DNA from 4 places in the Bradyrhizobium sp. TM233 genome. Region 4 is predicted to be linked to each of the others. Evidence: predicted binding sites of a transcription regulator. Region 4 holds the regulator's gene; each other region holds the start of a gene.
What was found. Region 4 encodes LexA, which represses DNA repair genes until DNA is damaged. Its sites were predicted from a motif close to TGTTCNNNNTGTGTTCNG; they were not measured.
Positions count from the first base shown of each region.

Region 1: a site for LexA is predicted at 2,321-2,338, ahead of AABA86_RS04440 (DNA recombination protein RmuC). Genes of this name have one in related genera too.
Region 2: a site for LexA is predicted at 2,645-2,662, ahead of ruvC (crossover junction endodeoxyribonuclease RuvC). Genes of this name have one in related genera too.
Region 3: a site for LexA is predicted at 2,896-2,913, ahead of AABA86_RS22915 (PA0069 family radical SAM protein). Genes of this name have one in related genera too.

Region 1 covers NZ_BTIG01000001.1:927,687-932,377, forward strand. Annotated here, with positions in the region: gene truA (tRNA pseudouridine(38-40) synthase TruA) at 1-522, opposite strand, end outside; gene fmt (methionyl-tRNA formyltransferase) at 529-1,464, opposite strand; gene def (peptide deformylase) at 1,671-2,198, opposite strand; gene AABA86_RS04440 (DNA recombination protein RmuC) at 2,369-3,568, shown strand; gene AABA86_RS04445 (AmpG family muropeptide MFS transporter) at 3,761-4,691, shown strand, end outside.
Region 2 covers NZ_BTIG01000001.1:476,259-480,949, reverse strand. Annotated here, with positions in the region: gene AABA86_RS02325 (methyl-accepting chemotaxis protein) at 1-1,525, opposite strand, end outside; gene AABA86_RS02320 (YebC/PmpR family DNA-binding transcriptional regulator) at 1,735-2,481, shown strand; gene ruvC (crossover junction endodeoxyribonuclease RuvC) at 2,693-3,220, shown strand; gene ruvA (Holliday junction branch migration protein RuvA) at 3,438-4,055, shown strand; gene AABA86_RS02305 (hypothetical protein) at 4,052-4,513, shown strand; gene ruvB (Holliday junction branch migration DNA helicase RuvB) at 4,510-4,691, shown strand, end outside.
Region 3 covers NZ_BTIG01000010.1:232,425-237,115, reverse strand. Annotated here, with positions in the region: gene AABA86_RS22925 (acetate/propionate family kinase) at 1-307, opposite strand, end outside; gene AABA86_RS22920 (phosphoketolase family protein) at 310-2,724, opposite strand; gene AABA86_RS22915 (PA0069 family radical SAM protein) at 2,935-4,101, shown strand; gene AABA86_RS22910 (VOC family protein) at 4,125-4,580, shown strand; gene AABA86_RS22905 (ribonuclease HII) at 4,654-4,691, shown strand, end outside.
Region 4 covers NZ_BTIG01000008.1:339,645-344,335, reverse strand. Annotated here, with positions in the region: gene AABA86_RS19680 (HAD-IA family hydrolase) at 1-457, shown strand, start outside; gene AABA86_RS19675 (hypothetical protein) at 626-832, shown strand; gene AABA86_RS19670 (molybdopterin molybdotransferase MoeA) at 1,061-2,272, shown strand; gene lexA (transcriptional repressor LexA) at 2,449-3,150, shown strand; gene AABA86_RS19660 (hypothetical protein) at 3,756-4,190, shown strand; gene AABA86_RS19655 (GAF domain-containing protein) at 4,413-4,691, shown strand, end outside.

The DNA of each region.
Region 1 (4,691 bases), on a different contig from region 4:
GAGCTGATCGAGCGTCTTCTCCGGCGACTTGGCCTGGCACTCGGTGTCGCGAAAGGTCGTGAAATCGTGCTTGCCGAGCAGACGCTGCGCCGCCGCATGCATCGCATCGGCATCGAGCCGGCGCGGCACGCGCCAGGCATGACCGATGTCGAGCGCGAGATTGGCGCGGGTGTTGATCACGCGGTAGCGATAATGGCGCTTGACGGCCGAGAAGCGCGCCTCGAACGTGTCGGGCACGATCTCGGCCTCGAGCACCGCGATCGGATGCGGACGCAGATGCGCGTTAAGCCCGTCCCGAAAGCGGCCCGGTGGAAACTGCTTGTCGATGTCGACATGCGCGACCTGGCCACGCGCATGCACACCGGCATCGGTGCGGCCGGCGCCGTGCACGCGCAAATCCGCGCCGGTCATCGCCTTCACGGCCGCCTCAAGCGCGCCCTGCACCGAGGGCAGCGTGTCCTGCACCTGCCAGCCGAAGAACGGCGCGCCGTCATATTCGATGGTGAGCTTGTAGCGGGGCATCGCTGATTAGTTGAACCTCGCTCCCGCCTTCAGCGGCACACCGCGCAAAAAGTCCGCGGCCTGCATCCGGCCCTTACCCTCGCGCTGCAGCTCGATGATTCGGATGGCGCCGTCGCCGCAGGCGATGGTGAGCTTGTCATCGAGCACTTCGCCCGGCGCGCCCTCTCCTTTCGCCAACTCACACCGCAGGATCTTGACGCGCGCGTTCTCGCTGACGCCGGCAAGCTCGGCCCATGCGCCTGGGAATGGCGACAGGCCGTGGATGTGACGCAGCACGGCGCGCGCCGGCTTGGTCCAGTCGATGCGCGCCTCGGCCTTGTCGATCTTGGCGGCATAGGTGACGCCGTCCTCGCTCTGCTTCTTGAGCTGGAGGCCATCGCGGGCGAGCGCGGCCATCGCGCGCACCATCAGGTCGGCACCGAGACGGGAGAGCCGATCGTGCAGGTCCAGCGCAGTCATGTTGTCGGTGATGGCCAGCCGCTCGGCCATGGCGACGTCGCCGGTGTCGAGGCCGACATCCATCTTCATCACCATCACGCCGCTCTCGGCATCATCAGCCATGATCGCACGGTTGATGGGCGCCGCGCCGCGCCAGCGCGGCAACAGCGAGGCGTGCAGATTGTAGCAGCCGAGCTTTGGCGCATCGAGGATCGCCTGCGGCAGGATCATGCCGTAAGCAACGACGACGGCCGCATCGGCATCGAACGCGCTGAACTCGTCGAGCGCCTCTTGCGTCTTCAACGTCTTCGGCGTCAGCACGGGAATGCCGAGTTTTCGCGCGGCCTCTTCCACCGGCGTCGGCTGCAATTGCAGGCCGCGCCGCCCGCCCGGCTTCGGCGCGCGGGTGTAGACCGCCGCGATCTCGTGGCCATGCGCGACGAGCTCGAGCAGCGTCGGCACGGAGAAATCGGGCGTGCCCATGAAGATCAGGCGAAGGGGCATGACAAGAACTCGGCATGTTCCCTCCCCCCTTGCGGGGGAGGGCTAGGGAGAGGGGTGCCACACGACGCGCTCTGTCGGTTTGAGCGCGAGCGCCTTGTTGCTTGCGCTCCGCAAATCAGGAGCACCTTTTGCTGGGCTACCCCTCTCCCCCGCCCTCCCCCGCAAGGGGGGAGGGAGCGCACCGAGGATGGGGCAGCTCCGATGATTCACTCGCCCGCGCGCTTGGCGGCTTTCTCGAACTTTTTCATCACGCGGTCGCGCTTGAGCTTCGACAGATAGTCGACGAACAGCACGCCGTTGAGATGGTCGATCTCGTGCTGGATGCAGGTGGCATAGAGGCCTTCGGCATCCTCCTCGTGCACCTTGCCGTCGAGATCGGTGAAGCGCACGCGCACCTTCGCGGGGCGCTCGACCTCCTCGTAATATTCGGGGATCGAGAGGCAGCCTTCCTCGTAGACCGAGAGCTCCTCGGACGAGGCGATGATCTCGGGGTTGATGAAGACGCGCGGAAGCGGCGTGGTCTCGCCGTTCTCGTCGCGCTTGGCGAGGTCCATGGTGATCAGCCGCAGCGGCTGCGCGACCTGGATCGCGGCGAGGCCAATGCCGGGCGCGTCGTACATGGTCTCGAACATGTCGTCGGCAAGCTTGCGGATCTCGGCCGTGACCTTCTCGATCGGCTTGGAGACCAGACGCAGCTGCCTGTCGGGCAGGATGATGATTTCTCTGAGGGCCATGGCCGCGATTTAAGCCGCGCGCCGGACGCGGTCAATCCGGCCAGGAACCCCGTTAACCCCTCGCTAACCATAAAACTTCAGGTTTCGTTAACCATAAAAATTAGGGGGCTATTAACCATAACCGTTCCCTCTTCGTTCGCTAAGGTCGGCGAATCGCGCTAGAAGGGCCCATGAACGAGATCATTTTCATGTTGGGCGACTGTCCGGTGCGCACGATCGATGCGCTGATCGGCTTCGGCGCCCTTGTCCTCATCCTCCTGGTGGCGATTGCGGTCGTGATCGCCCGCTCGGGCCGGCGCGGCGCGGAACTCGCGATGGCGCACGCCATCCGGGCCGACGAGCTCGAGGAGCGCCTCAGCCAGGTCCTGCACGCCCAGAGCGAAGCTGCCGGCCGAGCCGACGCCATGACCCAGGCGCTGGCGGGACGTCAGGCCGAAATGGCGCGCGCGGTCAACGAGCGGCTGGATTCGGTCACCCATCGCGTCGGCCAGTCGATGGAGCATTCGACCCGCAACACCATGGAGAGCCTGCGCGCGCTGCACGAGCGGCTCGGCATCATCGACAGCGCCCACAAGAACCTCACCGATCTCACCACCCAGGTGACGACGCTCCGCGACGTGCTCGCCAACAAGCAGTCCCGCGGCGCCTTCGGCCAGGCGCGGATGGAGGCGATCGTCCAGGACGGCTTGCCGAAGGGCGCGTACGAGTTCCAGTTCACGCTCTCGACCGGCAAGCGGCCCGACTGCGTTGTGTTCCTGCCCGACCAGCGCCCGCTCTGCATCGACGCGAAATTCCCGCTGGAAGCGATGACGGCGCTGCACGACGCCCGCACCGACGAGGAGAAGCGCGTTGCCACGCAGCGGCTGCGCGGCGACGTGATGAAGCATGTCAGCGACATCGCGGAAAAATATCTCGTCACCGGCGAGACCCAGGAGATGGCACTGATGTTCGTGCCGTCGGAATCGGTCTATGCGGAAATCCACGACGGTTTCGACGACGTGATCCAGAAGGCCTACCGCGCCCGCGTGGTGCTGGTGTCGCCCTCGCTGCTGATGCTGGCGATCCAGGTGATGCAGCAGATCATGAAGGACGCGCGCATGCGCGACGCCGCCGACCTGATTCAGACCGAAGTGATCAAGCTCGGCGACGATCTGGGACGTCTCAGGGATCGCGTGGTCAAATTGCAGAAGCATTTTTCCGATGCGAACGAGGACGTCCGCCAGATCCTGATTTCCGCCGACAAGATCGAAAAGCGCGCAGGAAGGATCGAGGAGCTGGATTTCAGCAAGGCGGACGCGCCGGCCGAGGGACCGCGGCTGGTCGCAGGCGCGGGCGAGCTGTTTCCGCGGAAGCTCCAGGCGGGGGAGTGAGATTAGGGCACACTTTCATGCCCCGCGAAGGCGGGGCATCCAGTACGCTGCGGCGGTTATGATTGAATCGAGATGCTGGTGATTACTGGGTCGTCCGCCTTCGCGGACGATGACACCGTGAGGGGGTGAGAGCTTTCGCCCTCGCTAACGCGGATGAGAGTCTTTTCCCCCAGAATCTGCTAACACCGCCCCATGACCGCTCCCGACGCGACCTCCCCCGCCGCGACCTCCGTCCCTGCGCCCTCCTGGCGCGACAGCCTTGCCGTGTACCTGCAGCCGCGGGTGCTGATCGTGCTGTTCCTGGGCTTCTCCTCCGGGCTGCCGCTGGCGCTGTCAGGCTCCACGCTGCTGGTGTGGATGCGCGAGGCCGGGGTCGATCTCAAGACCATCGGGCTGTTCGCGCTGGTCGGCACGCCCTACACGCTGAAATTTTTGTGGGCGCCGCTGGTGGATGCGCTGCATGTGCCGCTGTTCACGCGCGTCTTCGGGCGGCGGCGCGGATGGCTGCTGTTCTCGCAATTGCTGCTGATCGTCGCGATCCTGCTGCTGGCGATGACCGACCCCGCGCGCTCGCCATTCTACGTCGCGCTCGGCGCGCTGCTGGTGGCGACGACGTCGTCGACACAGGACATCGTGGTCGATGCCTTCCGCGTCGAGAGCCTGCCGGAGAGCGAGCAGGCCGCCGGCATGGCGGCTTACGTCGCGGCTTATCGCATCGGCATGCTGGTCTCGACCGCGGGCGCGCTGTTCATCGTCTCGGGCTTCGAGAGCACCGGCATCACCCGCACCTCGGCATGGATGTGGGGCTATGTGGTGATGGCGTCGATGGTGCTGATCGGCACGATTACCGCGCTGGCCGCGACCGAGCCGGCGCAATCCGCACAGGCAGAAGCTGCAACACAAACCGAGACCGCCTTTGCGCGCGTGTTGAGCGCGGCGATCGGCGCGTTCTCCGAGTTCCTGTCGCGCAAGGACGCACTCGCCGCGCTCGCCTTCGTGGTGCTGTTCAAGTTCACCGACGCGTTCTCGGGCACGATGACGGCGCCGTTCGTGATCGACCTCGGCTTCACCCGCAACGACTATGCGGCGATCGTGAAGGGCGTCGGGCTCGCCGCCACGCTGA
Region 2 (4,691 bases), on a different contig from region 4:
GCTGCGGGTGCGAATAGATCTTGTTGTGCACCGGCAGGAAGCCGTTGCGGTCGACCATGGCGCAGAACGCCATGCGCTGGTCCTTGGCCAGAAAGACCTCCTGGAACGGCGGCAGCGCGCGGTCGGCCCAGTCGAGATATTTCGTGCGGTATTGCTGCGGATTGGTTCCGGCGATTTCGGCGTAGTCGGTGTCGAACAGGTCGTCGATCCCAACTTCGCCGCGGGTAACGGCCTGCTCGAAGATCTGGGTCAGCGCGTTGCCCGCTTCCATGGCGCGGGTGACGAACTCCGTGTTCTCTTCGTGGATCGACCAGAGCCTGTCCTCGATCCTCTCGCGGAGCTCGGCATTGGGGCTGGCGAATTGCGCACGGGCTCCGGCCTTGGATTGCTCGACCACGCGCAGGCGGCAGGCGCCGACGGCTTCGAGGGTGCCTTCGATGATCGCTTGCGGTGCAAGCCGGCCTGCATCCGCACCGCCGATCAGCACGCCGTCCATCGAGATTTCATAGACCGGCATCACGCCGCGCGCGCTCTCGAATTTGAGGTGGCAGGGCAGCCGTTCGGTCTTGCGGCGGTCGTCGTGCTCGCTCTGGCGGAGCAGCACGGCGCAGCGCGATTTCAGCTTCTGTGCGAAGGTGGTGACGGCCTTGCCGGCACTGGCGACGCTCTCGCCATGGCTCTCGGCGGCTTTGGTCGCGGCATCGATCTCGGCTGCGCTCTCGCCGACCGAGACGATGAACTCCGAGGCGCTGGCGGCGTTGCCGGAGACTTCGCTGGTGGTGGCGTTCTGTTCGGCGACCGCGCCGTTGACCGTCTCGAAGACCGGGCGGATCGCCTCGATCGCCTGCGAGATGCGGTGCACGGCATCGGCGGAGCCGGCGGCATCGCGCTGCAGCGCGTCGATCTTCTTGGTGATCTCTTCCGTCGCGCCTTGGGTCTGCACCGCGAGGGCCTTGACCTCGGTGGCGACGACCGCAAAGCCTTTTCCCGCAGCGCCCGCGCGCGCGGCCTCGATCGTCGAGTTGAGCGCGAGCAGCGTCGTCTGCCGCGCAATCTGCGCGATCAGATTGACGACATTGCCGATCGCGGCGGAGGATTCGCGCAAGCGATCGACATTGGCGCGGGCTTCCTGCGCCGCGGCGCTGGCCTCGTCGGCGAGCTTGCCGGCCTCGCGGACCTGCGCGCCGATTCCGTGGGCGGACTGGGTGAACTTGTCGGCGGCATGGGCGAAGGTCGAGGCGGTCGATTGCGCGGCATTGGTCCGGCCGGTCAGGGCGTCGGTGCGGTCGCGGATGGCGGCAAGCGTCGATGCGGTCGCTTCGGCGCCGCCCGCCACCGAATTGGCGGCGCGCTCGAGCTGGCGGATCATCGCGCCGAGCTCGAGTTCCAGCAATTCCAGGATCTCCCGCGCCGAATCAGCTTCGGCCGGGGCGGGCTCGGACTGGGTCACCGGCGGCGAGGCCTCTGCGGCTGCCACCGGCGCGGCCACATCCGGCAGACGCTTCCGAAATAGTCCGAATGCCATCAGGTCTCTCTTGTCGGGGGACGGTCGGAGGTTATTTTCGCAGGCTGGAATGAAGTCAGGGTTAACGATGCATCACCTCTAGGCAGGGGCCCGTACGGTGTTACCTTAAAGTATCCGAGACCCTTTCATTCCGGTGGGTTGGCGGCCTATAAGGCCGCGTTTCCCACCCTCATTGGCGTACGATTCCAAGAGATCCCGAGAGACCACGCATGGCCGGACATTCCCAATTCAAGAACATCATGCACCGCAAGGGGCGGCAGGATGCCCAGAAGTCGAAGCTGTTCGGCAAGCTGGCGCGGGAAATCACCGTCGCGGCCAAGCTGGGCACGCCCGACCCCAACATGAACCCCCGCCTGCGCGCCGCCATCATCGCGGCGCGTCAGGAGAACATGCCGAAGGACAATATCGAGCGCGCCGTCAAGAAGGCGCTCGGCAATGAGGGCGAGAACTATGACGAGATCCGCTACGAGGGCTATGGCCCCGGCGGCGTCGCCGTCATCGTCGAGGCGCTGACCGACAACCGCAACCGCGCCGCCTCCGACATCCGCTCCTTCTTCACCAAATCGGGCGGCAATCTCGGCGAAACCGGCTCGGTGTCCTTCATGTTCGACCGCACCGGCATCATCGAATACGACCGCAGCGTCGCCGATGACGATGCTGTGCTCGATGCCGCGATCGAGGCCGGCGCCGACGATGTCGTCTCCGGCGAAGCCGGCCACGAGATCTACGCCTCGACCGAGGGCTATCGCGACGTCGCCAAGGCGCTGGAAGCCAAGTTCGGCGAGCCGCGCAAGGCCGCGCTGATCTGGAAGCCGCAGAATACGGTCGCGGTCGACGACGAGACCGGCGAGAAGCTGCTCAAGCTGATGGATTTGCTGAACGAGCACGACGACGTCCAGCACGTCTACGCCAATTTCGAGGTGTCGGACGCGCTGGTCGCGAAGATGGGCGGGTGAAGTCCACCGTGTCCCGGACGCGCTGCAGCGTGAAACGCTGCTGCGCAGAGCCGGGACCCATCGTTCTCTGGGGATCGGCGACAACTAGGCCCCGGTTCAGCGCCGCACCGCTTTGCGCTGCGTCGCGCCCGGGGCGCGAGACCGCCACTTCCCCTGTTACTTCCGTTCTGTTTCTGTTTCGCTCCTGGCGGCCAGCCGCTATCACTGGCCCATGACTGCGCTCCCGATTCGTGGCCCCGTTCGCATCATCGGCATCGACCCCGGCTTGCGCCGTACCGGCTGGGGCGTGATCGAGGCTGAGGGCAATCGTCTCATCTATGTGGCCTGCGGCTCGGTGGAACCGCCGAACGACCTGCCGCTGTCGAGCCGGCTGCTGGCGATCCATGAAGGGCTCGCGGCCGTGCTCTCGAACCATCAGCCGATGGAAGCCGCGGTCGAGCAGACCTTCGTCAACAAGGACGGCGTCGCGACGCTGAAGCTCGGTCAGGCCCGCGGCGTCGCCATGCTGGCGCCCGCGATGTTCGGTATCTCGGTCGCCGAATACGCGCCGAACCAGGTGAAGAAGACGGTGGTCGGCGCCGGTCACGCCGAGAAGGCCCAGATCGCGATGATGCTGAAGATTCTTCTGCCCAAGGCCGATCCGCCATCAGCCGACGCCGCCGACGCGCTCGCCATCGCTATCACCCACGCCCATCACCGCCAAAGCACCGCGCTCAGGCTGAAGGTGGCGGGGTTATGAGCTGCACACTCGAACAGCTCCCTCCCCCCTTGTGGGGGAGGGCTGGGGAGGGGGGTAGCCGCAGCGACGGTGTTGCCGTCGTTGACGAGCCGGGCACGCCGTCCTCGCGCCCTCGAGAGAATCCCCGTGTGGCACCCCCCTCCCTGACCCTCCCCCACAAGGGGGGAGGGAACGCACCGATATTGCCGCGCGTCCTTCAAGCAGTGGGTGCGCAGCGATGATCGGCAAGCTCAAGGGCCTGATCGATTCCTACGGCGAGGATTATGTGCTCCTCGACGTCGGCGGCGTCGGCTATCAGGTGCACTGCTCGGCCCGCACGCTGCAGCATCTGCCGTCGCCCGGCGAGGCGGCCGTGCTGTCGATCGAGACCTATGTCCGCGAAGATCAAATAAAACTGTTCGGCTTCCGCACCGACCAGGAGCGCGAATGGTTTCGCCTGCTCCAGACCGTGCAGGGCGTCGGCGCAAAAGTCGCGCTCGCCGTGCTTGGCACGCTGGCGCCGTCCGATCTCGCCAACGCCATCGCGCTGCGCGACAAGGCCGCGGTGGCGCGCACGCCCGGGGTCGGCCCCAAGGTCGCCGAGCGCATCGTCACCGAATTAAAGGACAAGGCGCCGGCCTTCGCCAATGTCGATCCCGCCGTGGTCCATCTCGCCGGCGCCGTCGACGACCAGCGCGCGCCGCGGCCCGTCGCGGACGCGATCTCTGCGCTGGTCAATCTCGGCTATGGTCAGCCGCAAGCGGCCGCCGCCATTGCATCCGCATCGCGCAGCGCGGGTGAGAACGCCGAGACGGCGCAGCTCATTCGCCTCGGCCTGAAGGAATTGGCGAAGTGAGTTCCGATCAAGGCCTCGATCGCGACGGGAATCCAAAGCCGCCAAACATGCGGCGTGTGGCACATTTTTTTGGTGTTGTTTTCGCCGGGACCCTGCTGATCGGAATTCTTGCCACGATTGCGTTCTCGGCGTCGGGATGCCTGCTGAGTCGGGTCATCCGGTGCTTCTCGATCTCGCGTGATGCGGCTGGTGTTGCGCTCCTTGGTTTCAAAATGTGGTCTTTGCCGGCCCTGATCGCCGGTGCTCTTGTCGCTGCGATCATCCGATTTCGGGGCAACATAACTTGGTGGAACGTCTTGCTCGTCGCTCCGGCTTCGTATCTCGTTCTCGCTTTGTTATTTATCAGGCGGATTGATCAGTACATGTTGCCTGAGCTACTGGTACAAAGCGTGCTCTTGTTTGTCTGCGTTCAGTTGTCCCTCTTCGTGGGCAGAATGGCCTACAGAGTGCGAGCATGAACACTCCCCCCCGCATGATCTCCCCCGAGCGCCGCAGCGATGATGTCGGCGACACCGCGCTGCGCCCGCAATCGCTGTCCGATTTCGTCGGCCAGCAGCAGGCGCGCAAGAATCTCTCGATCTTCATCGAGGCGGCGCGCAAGCGTGGCGAGGCGCTGGACCACGTGCTGTTCGTCGG
Region 3 (4,691 bases), on a different contig from region 4:
GGCCTGAATAGTCCGGCCCGCCATGAACGATGCGATGGCCGACGGCACGCAGATGGTGTTCGCCGAAACGGTCCTCGATGAAGGCGAGCACATCGGCGAACAGATGGCCGCCATCGGCGTCCGGCGTCTCATTCCGTGTCTCGAACAGATCTTCGCCCGCCGGGCTCTTCACCACGAGCCGGGGTTTTGCCTCGTGCTCGTCGAGCAGCCCCTTGCAGAGCAGTCTGGGTTCAACAGCCGAGATCTCGAATAGGCCGAACTTGATGCTCGACGATCCCGAGTTGAGGACGAGGACCGTGTCCGACATGGCTAGTCGCCGGCTTCGGCCGGGGTATTGCCGCCGGAGCTGTTGGGCCAGACCCAGTCTTGGACATCAGGCATGTCCTCGCCGTATTCGCGCACGTAGCGCGAATGCTCGATCAGCTTGTCGCGGAATTGCTGCCTCGCCTGCGCGGCCTTGGCGGCGAGCCCGGGCACGCGTTCGATCGCCTCGATCGCGAGGTGGTAACGGTCGAGCTCGTTGAGCACGACCATGTCGAACGGCGTCGTCGTGGTGCCCTCCTCGGCAAAGCCGCGCACATGCATTCCGGCGTGGTTGGTCCGGTTATAGGTCAGGCGGTGGATCAGATAGGGATAGCCGTGATAGGCGAAGATGACGGGCCTGTCGGATGTGAACAGGCTGTCGAAGTCGCGGTCGGACAGGCCATGCGGATGCTGGTCTTTCGGTTGCAGCGTCATGAGATCGACGACGTTGACGACGCGGATCTTCAGGTCCGGCAGCGCCTTGCGCAACAGGTCGACGGCGGCGAGCGTCTCCAGCGTCGGGACGTCGCCGGCGCAAGCCATCACTACGTCGGGCTCGCCGCTTGCGTCCTCGTTGCCGGCCCAGGTCCAGATGCCGATGCCGGCATCGCAATGCGTCGCAGCGTCCTGCATTGACAGCCATTGCGGCGCCGGCTGCTTGCCGGCGACGATCACGTTGATGCGGTTGTAGGTGCGCAGGCAGTGGTCGGCGATCCACAGCAGCGTGTTGGCATCCGGCGGGAAGTAGATGCGGACGATGTCGGCCTTCTTGTTGGCGACGAGATCGACGAAGCCGGGATCCTGATGGCTGAAGCCGTTATGGTCCTGCCGCCAGACATGCGAGGTCAGGAGATAATTGAGCGAGGCGATCGGGCGCCGCCATGGCAGGTGCCGCGTCACCTTCAGCCATTTGGCGTGCTGGTTGAACATGGAATCCACGATGTGGATGAAGGCCTCGTAGCAGGAGAAGAAGCCGTGGCGCCCGGTGAGCAGATAGCCCTCGAGCCAGCCCTGGCAGAGATGCTCACTCAGCACCTCCATGACGCGGCCGTCCTGCGCCAGATGCACGTCGTAAGGCTCGATCGGCTCCATCCAGACCCGCTCGGTCTCCTCGAACACCGCATCCAGCCGGTTTGATGCAGTTTCGTCCGGACCCATGATACGGAAATTGCGTTCCTGCGCGTTGAGACGGATGACATCGCGCAGGAATTTGCCGAGCTCGCGCGTTGCTTCGGCTATGACGCCGCCGGGTCGCGGCACCTCGATGGCGAAGCTGCGGAAGTCCGGCAGCTTCAGCTCCTTCTTCAGCAGGCCGCCATTGGCATGCGGATTGGCGCCCATGCGGCGAATGCCTTCGGGCGCGAGCGCCTGAAGCTCCGGAATGAGCGCGCCGCTCTCATCGAACAGCTTTTCGGGCTCGTAGCTGCGCATCCAGTCTTCGAGGATCTTGAGGTGCCCCGGGTTCTCGCGACAGCCGGCCACTGGAACCTGATGCGCGCGCCAAAACCCCTCGACCTTCTTGCCATCGACCTCCTTCGGGCCGGTCCAACCCTTCGGGCTGCGCAGCACGATCATCGGCCAACGCGGCCGCTCGACTGCCTTGCGTCCGTCGCGGGCGTGCTGCTGGATCGAGCGGATGCTGGCGAGCGCGACGTCGAGCGCATCCGCCATGGCCTGGTGCATCAATTTGGGATCGTCGCCCTCGACGAACAGCGGCTCGTGGCCGAACCCGCGGAAGAGATCGCGGATCTCGCTGTCGGGCATCCGCCCGAGCACGGTCGGGTTGGCGATCTTGTAGCCATTCAGATGCAGGATCGGCAGCACCGCGCCGTCATGGGTGGGGTTCACGAACTTGTTGGAGTGCCAGGACGCAGCTAACGGGCCGGTCTCGGCCTCGCCGTCGCCGACGACGCAGGCGACGATCAGATCGGGGTTGTCCAGCGCCGCGCCATAGGCGTGCACCAGCGCGTAGCCGAGTTCGCCGCCCTCGTGGATCGAGCCCGGCGTTTCCGGCGCCGCGTGGCTCGGAATGCCGCCGGGAAACGAGAACTGCCTGAACAGCTTGCGCATGCCGTCCGCATCGCGCGCGATGTCGGGATAGATCTCGCTGTAGCTGCCCTCCAGATAGGTGTTGGCGACCATGCCCGGCCCGCCATGGCCGGGGCCGCAGACATAGAGCACGCTGATATCGAGCGCGCGGATGACGCGGTTGAGATGGGCGTAGATGAAGTTCAGGCCCGGCGTCGTGCCCCAATGGCCGAGCAAACGCGGCTTGATGTGCTCGGCCCGCAAGGGCTCGCGCAGCAGCGGATTGTCGAGCAGGTAGATTTGCCCGACGGAGAGGTAGTTCGCGGCGCGCCAGTAGCGGTCGAGGAGGTCGAGGTTGCTGCTTGCCGCGGCCGATTGTTGTTGATTTGTCATGTTCCTGCTGACCTTCACCCGGCGATCGTCACCAACATTGTTCCGCGACGATCGATCCCTGGCCGGCATCAAACGAAATCATTGCGACGGGCATGTTGCGTGAGGTCAAAAGACCGCGCCCGAAATTTGGGCGGCTACTTTGCATGGGGTTGTTTTCCCATTTTTTGTTTACGTTCTTGATTTGTTCCTTTTGCGTGCTATCTTGGCTTCATGAGTCCAGCAGCATCCTCTCATGCTCTCAAACACCCGCCGGTCAAGGCGCCCTCCGAGCCGGCGGGTGTGGACTCTGACTTTCCCGAGCTGGGCGTCGCCATCGACCGCGCGCGCAGGCGAGGGCGGGGCGCACAGTCGAATGCCAGCGGCCGCTATGAGGCCGAGGCGCGCGTCGCCTTCGACGACGGCTGGCAGAGCCTGGAAGAGCTGCCGCCGTTCACGACCAGTGTCGGGGTCGACACCTCACGCAAGGTGATCACCCGCAACGATTCCCCCGATATCGGCTTCGACCGCTCGATCAATCCCTATCGCGGCTGCGAGCATGGCTGCGTCTACTGCTTCGCACGGCCGACCCATGCCTATCTCGGCCTGTCGCCGGGGCTCGACTTCGAGTCAAAACTGTTCGTGAAGCCCGAGGCGCCCGCGCTGCTGGAGAAGGAGCTCGCCGCGACCGGCTATGAGCCGCGGATGATCGCGATCGGCACCAACACCGACCCCTATCAGCCGATCGAGCGCGAGCGCAAGATCATGCGCGGCATCCTCGAGGTTCTCGAGCGTGCCGGCCATCCCGTCGGCATCGTCACCAAATCGGCGCTGGTGGTGCGCGACATCGACATTCTCGCGCGGATGGCCAAGCGCAACCTCGCCAAGGTCGCGATCTCGGTCACCTCGCTCGATCCGAAGCTGGCGCGCAGCATGGAGCCGCGCGCCTCGACGCCGCCGAAGCGGCTGGAGGCGCTGAAGCAGCTCTCGGACGCCGGCATTCCCACCACCGTGATGGTCGCGCCCGTAATCCCCGCGCTGAACGATTCCGAGATCGAGCGCATCCTCGATGCCGCCGCCCATGCCGGCGTCAAGGAAGCCTCCTACGTGCTGCTGCGGCTGCCGCTGGAGGTGCGGGATCTCTTCCGGGAATGGCTGATGGCGAACTATCCGGACCGCTATCGCCACGTCTTTACGCTGATCCGCGACATGCGCGGCGGCCGCGACTACGATGCGAAATGGGGCGAGCGGATGAAGGGCACTGGACCGATGGCCTGGACCATCGGCCGCCGCTTCGAGATCGCCTGCGACAGGCTCGGGCTGAACAAGCGGCGCTCCAAGCTGACGACGGATCACTTTTCCCGGCCGAAGCGGAACGGCGATCAGCTCAGCCTGTTCTGAGCGGGAAGTGGAAGAGGCGTCGCATGAGTAAGCAAGTTTCGGCTCCGGTGCCGCGGCTCACCGTCATCACGCTCGGTGTCAGCGATATCCGCGCCAGCATCGCCTTTTACGACGCGCTCGGGTTCTCGCGCCGGCTGCAGGCGACCGGCGAGGCGGTGGCGTTCTACGATACCGGCGGTCCGGTGCTCGCGCTGTATCCTTGGGATCAGCTTGCGGCCGATGCCAAGCTGCCCGGCGATCCGAGGCCGTCGACGTTCCGCGGCGTGACGCTTGCCTGGAACTGTGTCACGCGAGAGGAAGTGGATGCGGTGCTGGCCTTCGCCCTCGGCAAAGGGGCAAAGCTGCTGAAGGCCGCGCACGAGACCGATTACGGCGGTTATTCCGGCTATTTCGCCGATCCCGACGGCCATCCCTGGGAGGTCGTGGTCGCACCCGGCATCGCGGTCGGCGAGGACCGGCGCGTGCATCTGGCGGAGTAGGCCGGCCTGAATAGCGGGAATTGCGAGGGGTTCCCGGTTGCGCCGGCCGGGCCGCTTGCGCACGATCCCGGCCATGATTCGGGACAAGTCCGCCAAGACACCGGCCAAAGA
Region 4 (4,691 bases):
CGAGGTCGGCAAGATCAGCGACGAGGATTATTTCGCCTCGCTGCGTGCATCGCTCGGCATCGGCATTTCGGACGCGCAGTTCCTGGAAGGCTGGAACGCGATCTTCGCCGGCGAGATGCCTGACATCGCCGAGCTGCTGCCGCGTGCGGCGAAGCAGATGCCGCTCTACGCCTTCTCCAACACCAACCGGCCGCATGTCGACTATTTCTCGAAGGAATATGGCGAACTGCTCGGCCATTTTCGCGCGCTGTATCTGTCGTCCAGCATCGGCCTGCGCAAACCGGACGCGGAAGCCTTCGACCACGTCGTCACCGCGATCGGCGTGCCCGCGGAGCGTATCGTGTTCTTCGACGATCTCGCCGAGAACATCGAAGGCGCGCGGGCATGCGGACTGACGGCAGTGCATGTGACGTCGCCACGCGACGTCGGAAACGCCTTGAAGGCATTGGGCATCTGACGATTTCCGCTGAGCGGGAGGCGCCAACGGAGGGCAAGTCTTCCGGAACCAATTTTGCCCGAAATAGGAACCAGAACGCTTTGTGCATTTTTGTACGGAGTTCCGGGAACGGAATGGCCCCTTCCGGACTCTTGAGTCCGCTGGGACTTCTACAACGGACTTATCGACGTGCTGGGCAAAACCTATCTCACCAAGCAAGCCTCTCTCCTGTTAGAGTTCGCGAGAACCACCTCGGATTCTGACCTTTCCGCCAAGCTGATCAGCAAGGCCGCCGACCTGAAATCCCAGGCCGATCCGCTGCCCGACAGGGATCAAGGCCCGAAGGCTCCCGACGTCGCGCTGGACGACGGGCCGGACCGGCCGACCGGGAGTTGAGCGATGCTGGCGGTGGCGCTCGTCATTCTCGTCCTCGCCATGGCCACCCTCCTGCCCATCTGTCTCGTTCTCTGGATCATGCCACACCAGGCCTGAATCTGCCTTCCATACTGGGCTGGGAAGCGGCAGGATAAATCGCGCCCGCTCCGCAATTTTGCCTCTGCCCCCGCGCTCGGCTAGAAGACTGTCGGAACATTTCGTCCGAACGTGCCGAGCAGGAGTTTCGCCGTGGCCTTGATGCCGGTTTCCGACGCCCTTGCTGCGGTGCTGGCGGGTGCAGAGCCGCTGCCTGCAGAGATGGTTTCGCTCGACGAAGCCTACCATCGCGTGCTCGCCCATGACGTCGCTGCGCGGCGCACCCAACCGCCCCAGGCGATGTCGGCGATGGACGGCTATGCCGTGCGCGCGGCCGACGCGGCGACCATCGATTCCAGGCTGACGATGATCGGTGAGGTCGCAGCGGGCCGTCCGTTCACGGGAAGGGTCGGCGCCGGCGAAGCCGTGCGGATCTTCACTGGCGGTGTCGTTCCCGACGGCGCGGATGCAGTCGTGATCCAGGAGGACACGATCGCCGAAGGCAAGCAAATAACGATCAAGGAAGCCGCGATCGTGGGTCGCCACATCCGCCCCGCCGGCGTCGATTTCCGCGAGGGTGACGTCCTCCTGCGCAAGGGAACCCGTCTGACAGAGCGCGATCTCGCCCTCGCCGCCGGCATGAATCACCCGCATCTCGCCGTTTGCCGCCGCCCGAGGGTCGCGATCCTTGCCACTGGCGACGAACTGGTGATGCCGGGCACCACACCCGGGCACGGCCAGATCGTCTATTCCAACGGCTACGCCCTGCACGCGCTCGCCCGCAGCGAGGGCGCCGAGACCATCGACCTCGGTGTTGCCGCCGATACGCTGGAGGCCACCACCGCCGGCATCCGCCGCGCGCGCGAAAGCGGCGCCGACATCCTGATCACGACCGGGGGCGCATCGGTCGGCGACCACGATCTGGTCCAGCAGGCGCTCAAGGACGAAGGCATCGCGATGGCGTTCTGGAAGATCGCGATGCGGCCCGGCAAGCCGATGATGCACGGACGGCTAGGGGCGATGGGCGTCATCGGCCTGCCCGGCAATCCCGTATCGTCCTACGTGTGCGCCTTCCTGTTCATGGTGCCGCTGATTCGGGCACTGTCGGGCCGTTCGGTTGTTCATCATCTTCGCGAGCGCGCCGTACTGGGCCGCGATCTCGGCGCCAACGACCAGCGCGAGGATTATCTGCGCGCGCGCCTGGAGCTGCGCGACGACGGCACCCTCGTCGCCCTTCCCGTCAGCCATCAAGACTCCTCTCTGCTTGCGAATCTTGCTGCAGCACAGGTACTTCTCGTGCGCGCACCGTTTGCGCCGAAGGCCGAGGCCGGCAGCCCCTGCGAGATGCTAAGGCTCCCCGTCTGAACTGCGCGGCCACACGCATTCCGTGAGTTTCGTTCTGTTCACGGTAAATTAAGCAGTTGCGGAACACATATCGAACATATAGTGTCCGTTCATGATTTGTTTCGAGCATGCAGTGGCTTATCGCTGAATTCATCGTCTCGGAATCGAACGACATCAACCGGGGGACTTTGGTCGAGATGTTAACGCGCAAACAATACGAGCTTCTGCGGTTCATCAGCGAACGCTTGAAGGAAAGCGGCGTGCCGCCGTCCTTCGACGAGATGAAGGATGCGCTCGACCTGCGCTCGAAATCAGGCATCCATCGCCTGATCACCGCGCTCGAGGAGCGCGGCTTCATCCGCCGCCTGCCCAACCGCGCCCGGGCCATCGAAGTGATCAAGCTACCCGAGCTCCAGGCTGCCGCCGGCAACCGACGCGGCTTCACGCCAAGCGTCATCGAAGGCAATCTCGGCAAGGTACGCGCGAGCTCCAGCCCGTCCGCAGACGAGGGCGAGCGGCCCGTTGCGGTGCCGGTGATGGGCCGCATCGCGGCCGGCACCCCGATCGAGGCATTGCAGACCCGCAGCCACACCATCAGCGTGCCGCCCGACATGCTCGGCTCCGGCGAACATTACGCGCTCGAAGTGCGCGGCGATTCCATGGTCGAGGCCGGCATCCTCGACGGCGACATGGCGCTGATCCAGCGCAACGAGAGCGCCGATACCGGCGACATCGTTGTGGCGCTGATCGACGACGAGGAAGCCACGCTCAAGCGCTTCCGTCGCCGCGGCGCCTCGATCGCGCTGGAGCCCGCCAATGCCGCTTACGAGGTGCGCATCCTGCCGCCGAACCGCGTGAAGATTCAGGGCAAGCTGATCGGGCTTTACCGCAAGTACTGATACCGGAAGTACTGATACCGGAAGTACTCGGCGCCTCGCGCGCGCCTTCGATCGGCCTCGCCGATCAGAGATTGGAGCGGATGATGGTCCGCTCCGGCTGGATAGTCTTTCTGGTTCTGCACAGATTATCCGGCCCCCTCCTTTCGCGACATCCTCGGCAGGCCGCTGCGAAGCAACATCGCTTCGCGGCCTTTCGAGTTCGAGGGGGGACAGCCCAATGCGCCAGATCGTTTGAGCGCAGCCGCAGCAACGCTGATGGCTCCTCAGCATCGCAAGCCGTTGTCGCGCAATCGCATCGCCATGTCGGCCAAGACACGGCCGCGAGCGCGCGACGACCGCAATGCAGTCGCGTAGCCATCGCAGCCGAGTTGGCGATACAGGCGGGTCTCTCGCCGGTCGTTTGATGCGCGCCTCCCAAATGCACGGAGGCCGGCTTTGTTCCTATCGAATTCGGAAAAGATGGAAAAGATAATGTGATCGGGGCTCGCGGATCCCAGCCGCAGATTTGCCTACAACGAAGCAGAGCGTTGCGTGTTTCAACTCTGACAGAGGCCTGCGCCTCCAAAAGAGGTGCGGGTCGCTATCTCTGCAATGAGGAGCACCCGATGTGTGACTATAGCCTGCATGCCGTCGCGACGCGCCCCGCAGAAGTCGGCGAGACGATCGTCACGACAACATTCCGCGGCACCTCGACGCGCGGCTTCGCCTCCGAAGCCGATCTCTCGGTCGCGGTCTGCCTGCTGCCGGGAACGGAGCTCGCCTTCGCCGACAACGTCCGTTACGACAACCGCTGGATCTGGACGCGCACCGTCAACTCCCGCGTCGGCAAGTTCGGCAAGATCGATCCGCACATTCCCGATCGCCATCATGATGCGATCGAATTCCCGGACGGCAAATCCGTGCTGGTGACGCAGCTCGTCGAGGGCCAGCGCGCAACCGTGCTGCAACTGCCGGTGACCCTGCCGATCGGCGAGCGCGAGCACAGGCCGCAGATCATCGCCGACAGTCGCCCGACGGTCACGCGACTGCCGATCGGCTGACGCCCTCCGGCCCGGCGGGTCCGGGGCCAGGATTGAAATGCCGTCGCCGGCCGATGCCGGCGAGCCCGGTGGGTTTTTGTTTCACGAAATTCGATCGGTGAGCGCCGCCGCCGCCGCACCTCGTCGCCGCACGAAGTTTGGGCCGTCCTGCCTGAATTTTGAACCTCCGCTCCGCAGCCAAATGACCGATGCTGTCGTGGTTTGAGGCGGCGGACACGCTCGATGAAAACCTTCATTCGCGTCGTTGAACTCTGGGTGCCTGACCGGACGCGCATGCGGCTGGAATTCGGCGGTGGCCTCTACGACGAAGGGCTGTCCGCGTTCAAGGCCGTCAGCGAAGAGCTGCACTTCGGATATGACGAGGGGCTTCCAGGCAAGGCCTGGGCCTCCGGCCATCCCGTCATCCTCACGAAATTCGCCAACTCCTATTTCAAGCGGACCGAGCAGGCCGTCGCGGCCGGCCTCACCTGCGGCGTGGCGGTGCCGGTGTTTGCAGGCGAA